2 regions of the Shewanella sp. W3-18-1 genome follow, and region 1 is predicted to be linked to the other one. Evidence: predicted binding sites of a transcription regulator. Region 1 holds the regulator's gene; the other holds the start of a gene.
What was found. Region 1 encodes MetJ, which represses methionine synthesis genes. Its sites were predicted from a motif close to TAGACGTCTAGACGTCTA; they were not measured.

Region 1 (5,965 bases):
ATCTAATAAACGAGTTAACTCCCCTGTGAGTTTAAAGCCGAACAGGACAACAGCATTGAGGTTCGTCACCACAGGCGCACTCGCTGACGAACTGTGGGGCGCGATTAAGGTAAAGTCGGTGTGGGACGCATAACTTGAACGCACCGCTAAGCTCACTTCGGTATTGAATAACGGCTGCAAAGTGCGCGAATGCAATACTGGCGAGCCTAAACGCGCTAGGCGATCGGCTTCGGCAAGTGACATACTTTTTAGTAACTTGGCATCGTTGATTTTATTAGGATCGGCGTTGAACACCCCTTCCACATCGGTCCAAATCGTCACGCGCTCGATATCGGCAAGACTAGCAATCAGGCTAGCGCTAAAATCTGAACCATTACGACCAAGTAATAAGGTATCGCCACGCTCGTTAGCGCAGATAAAGCCTGTGATCACCAAGCGTTCATTGGGATGCGCGGCTAATAGGGCTTGTACTTTAGCGCGGGATTCCTGTACCCGAATTTGTGGCACAGCGGCTTCATCGGCCACTAAAATTGAACAGGCATCCACATGGCTTGCCGCCACGCCAGATTCGCGCAGTAGCGCCGCCATTAAACGTGCCGACCAACGTTCGCCAAAGCTCACCACATGGTTGATTTGGTAATCATTGCGCGCATCCAAGGATAACAAGCTGATAAGTTGCGCTTTATCAGTAGCCAAACGCTCACGCAGATCGCGGGCTTGTTCATTCGACAACAACTGCTCAATCAACCCCTGTTGGTAACTGATCAGCACTTGTAATTCTTCTTGCCATAGCTGAGCCGCATCACGCAGCGCTAATAATTTATACAGGAAATTCGTGCTTTTACCCGCCGCAGAGACCACCACGAGATCATCACTATGACCGTGGGTTAACAGGATATGGGCGACTCGACGATAACAATCGGCATCCGCTAAACTGGAGCCACCAAATTTATGTAAGTGACAACGTGCCATCTATTATTCCTCTACTGACAAGCCGCAACGGCGGCTAATCCTGCTTGAATATCTGCAACTAAATCGGCGGCATCTTCAATACCCACCGATAGACGCAATAGGGTGTCTTTAATACCAGCCTCGAAGCGCGCCTGCGGCTCCATGGCTCTGTGGGTCATAGTAGCGGGCACTGCCACCAAACTTTCGACGCCACCTAAACTTTCTGCCACGCTAAATAAACTTAATGCACCTAAAAAGGCCACCACTTCGGCCTCGTCGCCCTTAAGCTCAAAACTCAGCATAGCGCCAAAGCCTTTTTGCTGCTTGGCTGCAATGGCGTGACCAGGGTGATCCGCAAGACCAGGGTAATAGACTTTGCTCACCACAGGGCTTTGGGTTAATACCTCAACAATGCGCAGGGCATTGGCTTGATGTTCGCGAATGCGTACCGCTAGAGTACGTAGGCCGCGCAGGGTCAGATAACTGTCGAAGGCTGACCCCGTTAAGCCTAGAGTGTTCGACCACCAATGTAAGCTTTCGCCGATTTGCGCATCTTTGGCGACCACAGCGCCGCCGACCACATCGCTGTGACCATTGATATATTTAGTGGTGGAATGGATAACGATATCCGCACCTAACAATAGGGGTTGTTGCAATATCGGCGATAAAAAGGTGTTATCGACCACCACCAGCGCGCCGACATCATGGCTCGCCTTAGCAATGGCTTCGATATCCACCACACGCAATAACGGGTTCGATGGGGTTTCGAGCCACACCATCTTAGGATTCTGCGCTATGGCTGCGGCTAACGCTTGACTGTCAGTTTGGTCCACCACAATCAGCTTAAACTGGCCTTTCTTCGCCAAGTTGGTAAATAAACGGTAGGAACCGCCGTAACAATCGTGGGGCACAACCAAGAGATCATCTGGGCCGAGTAAGGTGGTCACTAAGGTGATGGCTGCCATGCCAGTGCACGTCACTATGCCAGTGGCGCCCTTTTCTAATTGGGCTAATGCTTCGCCTAAAATGCAGCGCGTTGGGTTGCCTGAACGACTGTAATCGAATTCGCGGGGATTGTTATGACCATCGAAGGCGTAATTAGTCGACAAATAAATCGGTGGCACAACGGCACCATATTGAGTATCGCTTTCGATACCCTGACGCACTGCCAGTGTGGCTAATTGACGCTCTGCCATGGGTGGACTCCTAAATTCGGTAGACTGATAGAGATGTCTGGACGTCTAAATGTACCTAAGCCCAACCACATCGTCAATAGGCGTTAAGACGTTTAGACGTCTAAACATAAAGAAATCTGTTTGCAATCCCTAAGAAATAGTAGCAATAATTTGACTGTTGTTTGTAAGGGTTTAAAATCTGCCCCGAATTTAGCGTTATAACAGGTGAGTCAATGACTGAATGGAATGGGGAATATATCAGCCCCTATGCTGAACATGGCAAGAAGAATGAGCAAGTAAAGAAAATTACTGTGTCGATTCCGCTCAAAGTGCTTAAGATCCTTACGGACGAACGTACTCGTCGTCAGGTCAATAATTTACGTCACGCCACCAACAGCGAGCTGTTGTGTGAGGCATTTTTGCACGCCTACACTGGCCAGCCATTGCCTAACGATGACGATCTGTCAAAAGACAACCCAGATAGTATTCCCGCCGAAGCCAAGTTGTTGATGGACGAAATGGGGATCGAGTGGGAAGACATGGAATAGCGACTCGTCGCTTCCAAGATTGCTGTTATTTTCAAGATCACATTGCTCATCAATAGGGATCGTTAACGATCCCTTTTTGTTTATGCCTACATAATCTCAAGCGATGAGTTTATCTTGAGATTTTTGGGTATGTAGGAACCCTATGTTTTCTATGATAGATCCCCAGACACTTGCCTTAGCCTCGCTAATCGTGTTTATGGGCGCCTTAACCCAAAGCCTGATTGGATTTGGGCTTGCGGTTGTTGCTAGCCCCTTGTTGTATATCGTCGATCCGCAGCTTGTCCCTGCACCCGTTATTGCGATGGGATTCTCTATCGCGCTACTTACCTTAGTGCGTGAGCGCGGTCATTTAGAATTCAATGGCTTGCAATATGCTCTTATCGGTCGCGTACCCGGCGGTTTTATCGGTGCCAGCCTGTTGCTGTTTGCGCCTCAACCCATACTCGGTTTATCCATCGCCGCCATTGTGACAATCGCGGTTATTCTCAGCCTGTATAAATTCAGTCTCCCCGTTAATAAAGCAACCCTCTTCAGTGCGGGTGTGGTTTCAGGGATTTTCGGCAATATTGCCGCAATTGGTGGCCCGCCAATGGCGATTTTATTGGCGGGCAAAGATGCCTCGCAGTTCCGCGCAGCTTTATCGGCCTTCTTTATTTTTAGCTCTATGATTGCGCTGTGTATTTTAGCTGTAACAGGCTTGCTAGAGATCAAACACCTATGGCTCTCCTTAATGCTATTACCCTCAGTCATTTTGGGTTATTTAGTCGCAGGTAAACTCGTGGGACGCATCGATAAACATAAAACCAAAATGGCGACATTAGCCCTCTGTGCCATCAGCGCCTTAGTGTTAACGGTAAAGTCGGTTATCGAGCTATTACCCCAATAAGTGCCCTGCTTGTACAGGCAAACCTTCTCAAGATTCAAACAATAAAAAGCACTGACATTGCCAGTGCTTTTTCTTTATCTCTCAATATGTAAAGCCTATCTACACTCAGCTTAAGTAGCTTTGTCCTGCGTACACAATAAAGTGTCTCAGTGCGAGCACGCCCGTTAAGCTAGCGCAGGCAACCATGATCATTGCGCCCTTAGTATGGCGAGTCGCAGCGGGTAGCAGCATAAACAGCAATGGAATACCAAAGCCGATACCCACTACGCCAATCCAGAATACGCTTGCCCAAACACCTGTTGTCAATGAAGCCAGTGCTGCAGCCGCAGCACCACCTTTAAAGTACAAGGCGCAGAACAACATAAACAGGAACATGACTTCAATCGCCATCACAGGCAATTCTAAACCGTGCATTTTGACAAGCGTTTTATCGTGACTGTCTGTCTTAAACATCAGCAACGCCAGTACCGCGTTAGCCGCAGCGCCCGCCGATAAGCCTGACACTAAAAACAGTGCAGGCAGTACCGCAGTATTGAGCATAGGATAGGCATTCATGGCCGAAATTAAGAAGCCAGTGTAAGCCCCTACGCCAATAGCGAGGACAAACAGCAATACTTCAATCACCTTTCTAAAGGGCATAAGTAACTTAGCAATAGGCACTAAGAAACCTAAGCCCCACTTTGGCAAATCGTCACGCAATACGAGAATCGCATAGGCAAATGCCAAGGGTGAATAAGCCAGCAGCGCCAACACCCCAATAGCCATCACTGACTGGAAGTTGTAGTTAATCAAGATTAACCAGAAATGGAATGGCTTGGTTAAATCAAACACTAAGCACGCCAAACCTAAACTGATCGCTACAGGCCCAATAATGGCCGCCGCCTTAAGAATACTGCTTTCAACCCCTGTGTTAAGCTCCTTATTCGCCCAACGTAGACCGATACCAATCAGTAAACTGCCCGCGGATAACCCCGCCATAAATAGGTAGACGGCGATAACCCAATGCCAAGTCACTGGATCATATTGCGTCATATCGCCCCAAGTATTGTTCATAATCAAATCCCCCCTCTTTTGGTAGGAACGCGATACACCCTAGGCTTAGTGCCCAAATGGGTTTTATCTTGGTAAGTGATTTTGGTATTGAGCATGATGGCCACTTCACTCTTAGGATCATTGGCATCACCAAACACAAGCGCATCGGTTGGACACACAGTCACACAAGCAGGCTCTTCACCCCGCGCTAAACGCGTGTCTTTACAGAAGTTGCACTTATCCGCGACTTTAGTTTCTGGGTTCATAAAACGTACTTTGTAGGGGCACGCCGCCACACAGTACATACAACCCACACACTTATCTGCATGAATAGAAACAATGCCGTCTTCACCCACATAGGCAGCCCCCGTTGGGCACACCTTAACGCAGGGTGCATCTTCACACTGTTGGCAGGATACCCTGTGGTATTTGAAATGCAGATTGGGCATTTCACCATAGGGGCCTTCGACACGTACCTGTAGGCGGGTAACACCTTCAGGTACACCATTTTCACTGCGACACGCCACGTTACAAGCTTGGCAGCCGATGCACTTATTCTCGTCGTGCACCATTACATATCGTTTATTCATTTAAGCCTCCGATTAGCGCTTTGCCAGCGTGACACCCGTAGTGTGCACATTCATGCCGCACACAGGTGCTGTCACGTGGGGAAGTAAGTTTCCGCAGTGGATACCTTTGCCCGTTGCTCTGACCAACTCTTTGTTTTTAGAGCCGAAACCCATATAAGCAAATACAGTATCTGGGCGAATACCTAGTGTGACTAAGGCATGACCTTCTTCGGTACCTACGCTACTGGTGAGACGAATTGGATCGCCATTACTGATCCCTAACTTGCCCGCTGTCACTGGGTGAACCCAGATAGCGTTATCAGGCATCAGGTTCGCCAACATAGGAATATTGTGGGTGGCGCCATTGGTGTGTACAGCCACTTTGCCTTGGATAAAGTAGAGCTCGTCTGGTTTTTTCAGAGCCACTTCGCGGAACTTAATCACTCCACGCCCCGGAGCCATCGCTTCAACTTTAGCGGAGGTGAGTTCAATTTTGCCGCTTGGGGTTTTAAAGGTCAGTGCACTGGCGTAAGTGCCGTCTTCATCGGCGGGTCGCGCATTGGGGTATGCCTTAATAAACTCGGCAACCATCTTAGGTTCGCGCAACATAATAGGCTTACCAAAGCTGACAAAACCTTCATCCTTAATTCGGCGTAACAGCGCGGTATCGCGGTTCACTTGCATTAATTGCAGGGTTTCAATGTTGTCCCATGGATAAAACTCACCGAGGCCCAGTTCATTGCCAATGTCTTTAAAGATTTGCCAAGAGGGTCTTGTATCACCGAGTGTTTCAACCACTCGTTG
Region 2 (5,965 bases), 1.5 Mb from region 1:
GTGAAGGCACGAGTAATGCGTTCTCTGCTTTAGCAAGCACAATTGAAATCTGGGTTGTCATTCCAATACGTAAAGTACGATCTGGATTTTTCACATCAAATAAACCGTAGTAGTAAATAGCTTCTGTCGTGCTTGAGCTTGAACTTGAACTACTACTGCTCTCCATTGAAGTCGGTCCCGGCTCAATTGCCCTAATGGTCGCGTGATAGGGACGATTAGGTTGTCCAAGAATCGTAAAGTAAACAGCTTGGCCAGGTTTAACGTTGATAATATCAGCCTCTGATATTTCAGCCTTGACGGTCATAGTATCAAGCTGTGCCATTTCAACTATGGTTGGTGTCGTTTGATTCGCGTTAACGGTTTGCCCAACTTCGACAGCAGAATATACAACGGTGCCATCCATAGGCGCGGTAATTTTGGTATAACCTAAATCAATCTTGGCACTATCAACTTTAATTTCAGCCTGTTGTTTTTGAGCCTCTAATTGTTCTATTTCAGCTTGATAAACAGTCAAAGTTGCTTCTGCCGCTTCATAAGACGCTCGAGAACTAGCATTATCTGCTAGCATTTGTTGTTGACGAACAAACTCAAGTTTGGCTTGCTGTATTTGTGCTTGCTTTGCACGATATTGAGCATTGATAATTTTCAGTGAGGCTAAAGCTTCTTTGATCGTATTCTGTTGTGCCAAGCTGTCGATTTGAGCAATTAAATCGCCTTGCTTAACCTCATCACCTGACTGTACAAACAAACTGTCAATCTGCCCCGACACCTGTGCACCAACACTGACTTGCTTTAATGCCTGTAACGTACCATTTGCAAGCACTGTACTTTCAATATCACCGATATATACCGCTTCTGTAACATAGGCTGGCGGTGTTTCTGGTTTATACCACAGGGAAAATGCTCCCCCACCAATGATAATAAGGCCGCTAATCACAATCAGCAGTTTACGCTTTGAGGATTTTTTCATCGGTATATTCACATCCAATAAACTAAAAAGCCGCAAGCATATTGCTCACGTAGAAAGATTAAATTATGTAGGTAGTATATAGAGTTAATATAAGACAGTAGACGAAGGAAATGTCGTTAACAGGTAAAGATTTGCAAATATCTGTGTAGATAGTTACAAGGCAAACACGGTTGAGTGGTGCTTAGGCTGTAATGCCAATTTAGTGCGATACCGAATCGACGGGTTGTAGATTATCGGGGTCTATATTCCTCAAACAGGCGAAACATGGTAAGTCGATAACTCAAGGATTAAAGCGGATGCATAAACATCCGCCTTCTATCTTATTGATATTATTGATAATCAATAAGTGAACAATTAACCTAGTCGGCGACGTAGTTCCCGTGTGGCATCGACCATGTTTTTTAAGGCGGGTTCGACTTCATCCCAAGTGCGGGTTTTTAGGCCACAATCTGGGTTGACCCACAGCTGACGTACGGGCACTTTTTGTGCCGCTTTCTCGATTAAGTGCACCATGGCCTCCACACTTGGGGTGTTTGGCGAATGAATATCATACACACCGGGGCCAATTTCATTGGGATATTCAAAGTCTTCGAAGGCGTTGAGTAACTCCATCCGTGAACGCGAAGTCTCGATAGTGATCACATCGGCATCCATGGCAGCAATCGCGGCAATTGTATCGTTAAACTCGCTGTAACACATGTGGGTGTGGATTTGAGTCTCATCAATCACCCCAGCAGCGCTGAGTTTAAAGGCATTCACCGCCCAATCTAAATAGGCTTGCCACTCACTTTGTTTCAATGGCAGACCTTCACGGAAGGCGGGCTCATCGATTTGTATAATGCCAATACCGGCATTTTGTAAGTCCACCACTTCATCACGGATCGCCAGCGCCAGCTGAGTCGCAATCACATCGCGGCCGATATCTTCACGGGCGAATGACCAATGCAGAATCGTCACAGGGCCAGTCAGCATGCCTTTTACAGGCTTGTCGGTGAGACTTTGGGCAAACTCGGCCCAATCAACCGTCATCGCCTTTGGACGACTAACATCACCATAGATCAACGGCGGCTTAACACAGCGTGAACCATAGCTTTGCACCCAACCATTTTTGGTAAAGCCAACGCCCGCAAGCTGCTCACCAAAATATTCCACCATATCGTTGCGCTCGGCCTCACCATGAACCAGCACATCGATACCGAGTTTAAGCTGGCGGTCGATAGTATCGCGGGTGACTTGTTGTAATTGCTCAGTATATTGTGCATCACTCAGCTCGCCCTTGCGCCAGCGACTGCGTAGTCCACGGATTGCCGGTGTTTGTGGGAAGGAACCAATGGTGGTGGTCGGCAACAGAGGTAAACGGTATTTCTGCTGCTGCACTGCTTGGCGTACGCTGAAATCACTGACGCGCTCATAATCGGCAGATGTCAACGCGGCAACGCGGGCAATCACTTGACTGTCGGCGGCCTGCGCTTTCGCCTCACGGCGTGCCAAACAGGTTTGCACAATCTCTTTTGCCGCGACCGATTCAGGTGCCAGTAGCAATTGGCGCACATTGGCCAGCTCGAATAATTTCTGCTTCGCAAACGCGAGTTGTTGACGCAGCGCGGGCTCAAGCGTGGCTTCCACCTCTAAATCCACAGGGCTGTGCAGGAGTGAGCAAGAAGTACCGATCCACAAGCGATCTCCGAGATCACGGGCAACCGCGCCTATGCGTTCGGCAATCAAATCCGCCTCTGCCGCCCACACGTTGCGGCCATTGACCACACCCGCCGACAAAATTTGATCTTGACCAAGCGCATTAGCAAAGACTGCCAATTGATCCGGCGCTGTGACTAAATCGATATGCAACCCCGCGACCGGCAAGGCCGATACCAGCGCTTGATGGTGTGCGATACCGCCGTAATAACTGGTAAGAAGGATCTTCACCTTCGCAGTGCTGAGGGCTTGATACGCCTCAGTGATCGCCGCTTGCCATTCACCATCTAACTCCAATGCGAGAATAGGCTCATCGAGCTGTACCCATTGCACACCCTGAGCAGCAAAACGCGCCAAAATGTCAGCATAAGCAGCTAATAAATTGGGTAATAAGCTTAACTTATCAAACTCTTGGCCCACAGTTTTAGCAAGGAACAAGTAGCTAACAGGGCCGAGTAGCACAGGTTTGGCTTTATAGCCTAGCGCTTGCGCTTCGCTGACTTCCTCAAAAAACTGCTCATAGGCAATCGAAAACACTTGGTTTTGGCTGAGCTCAGGTACTAGATAGTGATAGTTAGTATTGAAATACTTGGTCATTTCAGAGGCTGGCGCATCTTGGCCCGTTGGCGCTCTGCCGCGGGCAACACGGAATAAAGTATCGAGATCGATTGCTCCTTCACCACGATGACGCTCAGGAATGGCATTTAAAGTCGCGCTTAAGGTCAGCACTTGATCATAAAAGGCAAAATCACCTACGGGAACTTGCTCAATGCCAGCAGCAGCTTGCCACTGCCAATGGTTGCGGCGAAGTTCACTCGCCACTTCACGCAATTGTGCCTGAGTGCTCTCACCACGCCAGTATTTTTCTAAGGCAAATTTCAATTCACGACGACGCCCGATACGGGGAAACCCAAGACTATTTAATTGCATACCATATCTTCCTTTATTTGAGATAAGCCATATTCGGCACTTGCACCCACCAGATTGTTTTCTCTTGGCACTTTTCAGCATTTCAGCCTTGATAAATAACAATGGGCGTCTGGACGTCTAGAAGTTTATTGTGTTAGTCTCTATCCCAGCAACCGAATTGATTTCAAGCACAACATGAGTGAAATTCACTTGGAGTGAACATGATCGAACTAAGACACCTGCGAACCTTAATGGCCCTGAAAGAAAGCGGCAGTTTGGCGGGCGCGGCCAAAAAACGTTTTGTCACTCAATCCGCCCTCTCCCACCAGATTAAGGAGTTGGAACAACGAATTAACTCACCCATTTTTGTGCGTAAGAGTAAGCCACTGTCATTCACCCAAGAAGGTGCACGCCTGCTGCATCTGGCCGAAGAGATTTTGCCTAAGGTGTTAGAAACCGAGACAGATTTGAAGAATGGGCTGGAAACCGAAACCAATCAGTTGCGCGTCGGCATTGAGTGCCATAGCTGTTTTCGCTGGTTAATGCCTGTGATGGAGCAATTTAGGCAAGATCATCCAGCAGCCGAGTTAGACTTGTCGAGCCGTCACCTGTTCGACTCGCTCAATGCCCTAGAAATGGGTGAACTGGATATTGTATTAACCTCAGATCCTGTGCCTGGGCATTCACTCGCCTACCAGCATTTGTTTGATTTTGAAGTGAAGTTAGTGGTTGCAAAAGATCATCCCTTAGCAAAAGAAGCCTATGTCACCCCTAAGCAATTAGCACACTTGCCTATTATCAGTTATCCGGTGCCGTTGACGCGTTTAGATATTTATCGCCACTTTTTAGAGCCTGCGGGCATAGAGGCGGGCGAGCAAAAAACCTGTGATTTAACCATGATGTTATTGCAACGCATCGCCTGTAAAGACGGCATAGCCGCACTGCCAAGTTGGTCGATAAATGAAGGACATGGACTGAGTCTCGCCACGGTAAAACTCGGCCAAGAAGGCTTAAAACGCCCGCTATTTGGCGCCTATCGCCGCCACAGCGCAAACTCAGCATTGATCCAAAATTGGTTACAACTGGTGGCAAGTGAAGGTTTATCCCGCCAGCATAAATCGAATTGATTCAGATAGTAAGCCCAATAAAAAGCCTGCGAATGCAGGCTTTTTATTGGGCTAATATGCTATCAAATCTAAAAATTACAGCGGATTCATTAATAGTCCACGCATAGATAAGATACGGCGCAGAATTAACCCTGGAGAATTGGGATTTCTAGTCTGACGTAGATTATGGGCAATCATAAATTCTTGACGCAGATCCTGATCTAAATCTAATGATTCAAACGCTTCTATGGTTAAGGTTTGCTGCTGTTTATCAATCAATGACTTAATTACACTTAATGGGAAAGATTGCTCAGCACTAGCATTAAGGTAAGCAAATGCGGTGAGCGCAATAATTTGGCCAAAAACACTAAAGAGCGCTAAGGTTTGTACTTCATCGGGATCAACCTCAACGCCTTCCATACCCACCAAACTGTCTACCGCATCAATCGCAATACTTTCTGTTAATTTCCAATAACCTTGAACTAACTTTTTATAGGGCTGCGGTAGCTCATCGAGGCGTTCTTTAAGGTAGAAAGTGAAAGCATAACGATAAATATTGACCTGCCCTAAACGGATCAACGCTTCTTTTAATGAGCGAGATTTGTGATTTGCCACCACGGCCGCCTGCGCAGAATTACTACGCATTAACATATGTGCCGCCAATGCAGGGTCACTCGAAATAATATCGATCACATTACGAATATCGCCTTCGGCAAGGATCGCTTTTTTAAGGGGAATGAGAATTCCTCTCCGGCCAATCACTTGCTCTTCATTTGCGATGATCGCCCTAACTTGAGTAAAAACCTGTTGCTCAAGATCAGTCATAAGACACTTTTCACCTGTTTACTAAAAATTAAGATGATTCGATTACGACCCATATCATACCCAAAATTCAAAGAATTTCAGCACTTAGTCATTGATTGTGTAATGAAGATAACCATAAATTAATATGGTCATCGGTAACTCAAAGTGACCGCACAAAAAAATGTTTTGTAATCCACTGTTTTAAAAGGCTTTAACTTATACCCGATCCACATTAGTCATACCATTAAGTAAAACACCTCAACACCATTTCTACAACAAAACCAACTTGGTTATAGTTAAGTTACAGCCCATGTTGCTCAACATCTGCACACAAATACAGCGATAACAGCAACCCTAAAAGCTAATCAAAAATAAACGGCTAAACTGAACTCTATCCTGAAAAAACAAAAGCTAAAAACATCAGCACAAATAAACATAACGCATTGAAAAGTAACCACTAACTTCCTAAAAAATAACTTAT

Region 2: metE (5-methyltetrahydropteroyltriglutamate--homocysteine S-methyltransferase) is a predicted target of MetJ. The motif match lies at 3,706-3,723, and genes of this name have one in related genera.

What each region holds. Positions count from the first base shown of each region.
Region 1 covers NC_008750.1:4,058,593-4,064,557, forward strand. The annotation lists gene SPUTW3181_RS18435 (bifunctional aspartate kinase/homoserine dehydrogenase II) at 1-972, opposite strand, end outside; gene metB (cystathionine gamma-synthase) at 984-2,147, opposite strand; gene metJ (met regulon transcriptional regulator MetJ) at 2,360-2,674, shown strand; gene SPUTW3181_RS18450 (sulfite exporter TauE/SafE family protein) at 2,817-3,560, shown strand; gene nrfD (NrfD/PsrC family molybdoenzyme membrane anchor subunit) at 3,666-4,613, opposite strand; gene SPUTW3181_RS18460 (4Fe-4S dicluster domain-containing protein) at 4,616-5,182, opposite strand; partial or broken gene phsA (thiosulfate reductase PhsA) at 5,195-5,965, opposite strand, start outside.
Region 2 covers NC_008750.1:856,074-862,038, reverse strand. The annotation lists gene SPUTW3181_RS03995 (efflux RND transporter periplasmic adaptor subunit) at 1-970, opposite strand, end outside; gene metE (5-methyltetrahydropteroyltriglutamate--homocysteine S-methyltransferase) at 1,325-3,595, opposite strand; gene SPUTW3181_RS03985 (LysR family transcriptional regulator) at 3,796-4,701, shown strand; gene SPUTW3181_RS03980 (HDOD domain-containing protein) at 4,777-5,505, opposite strand.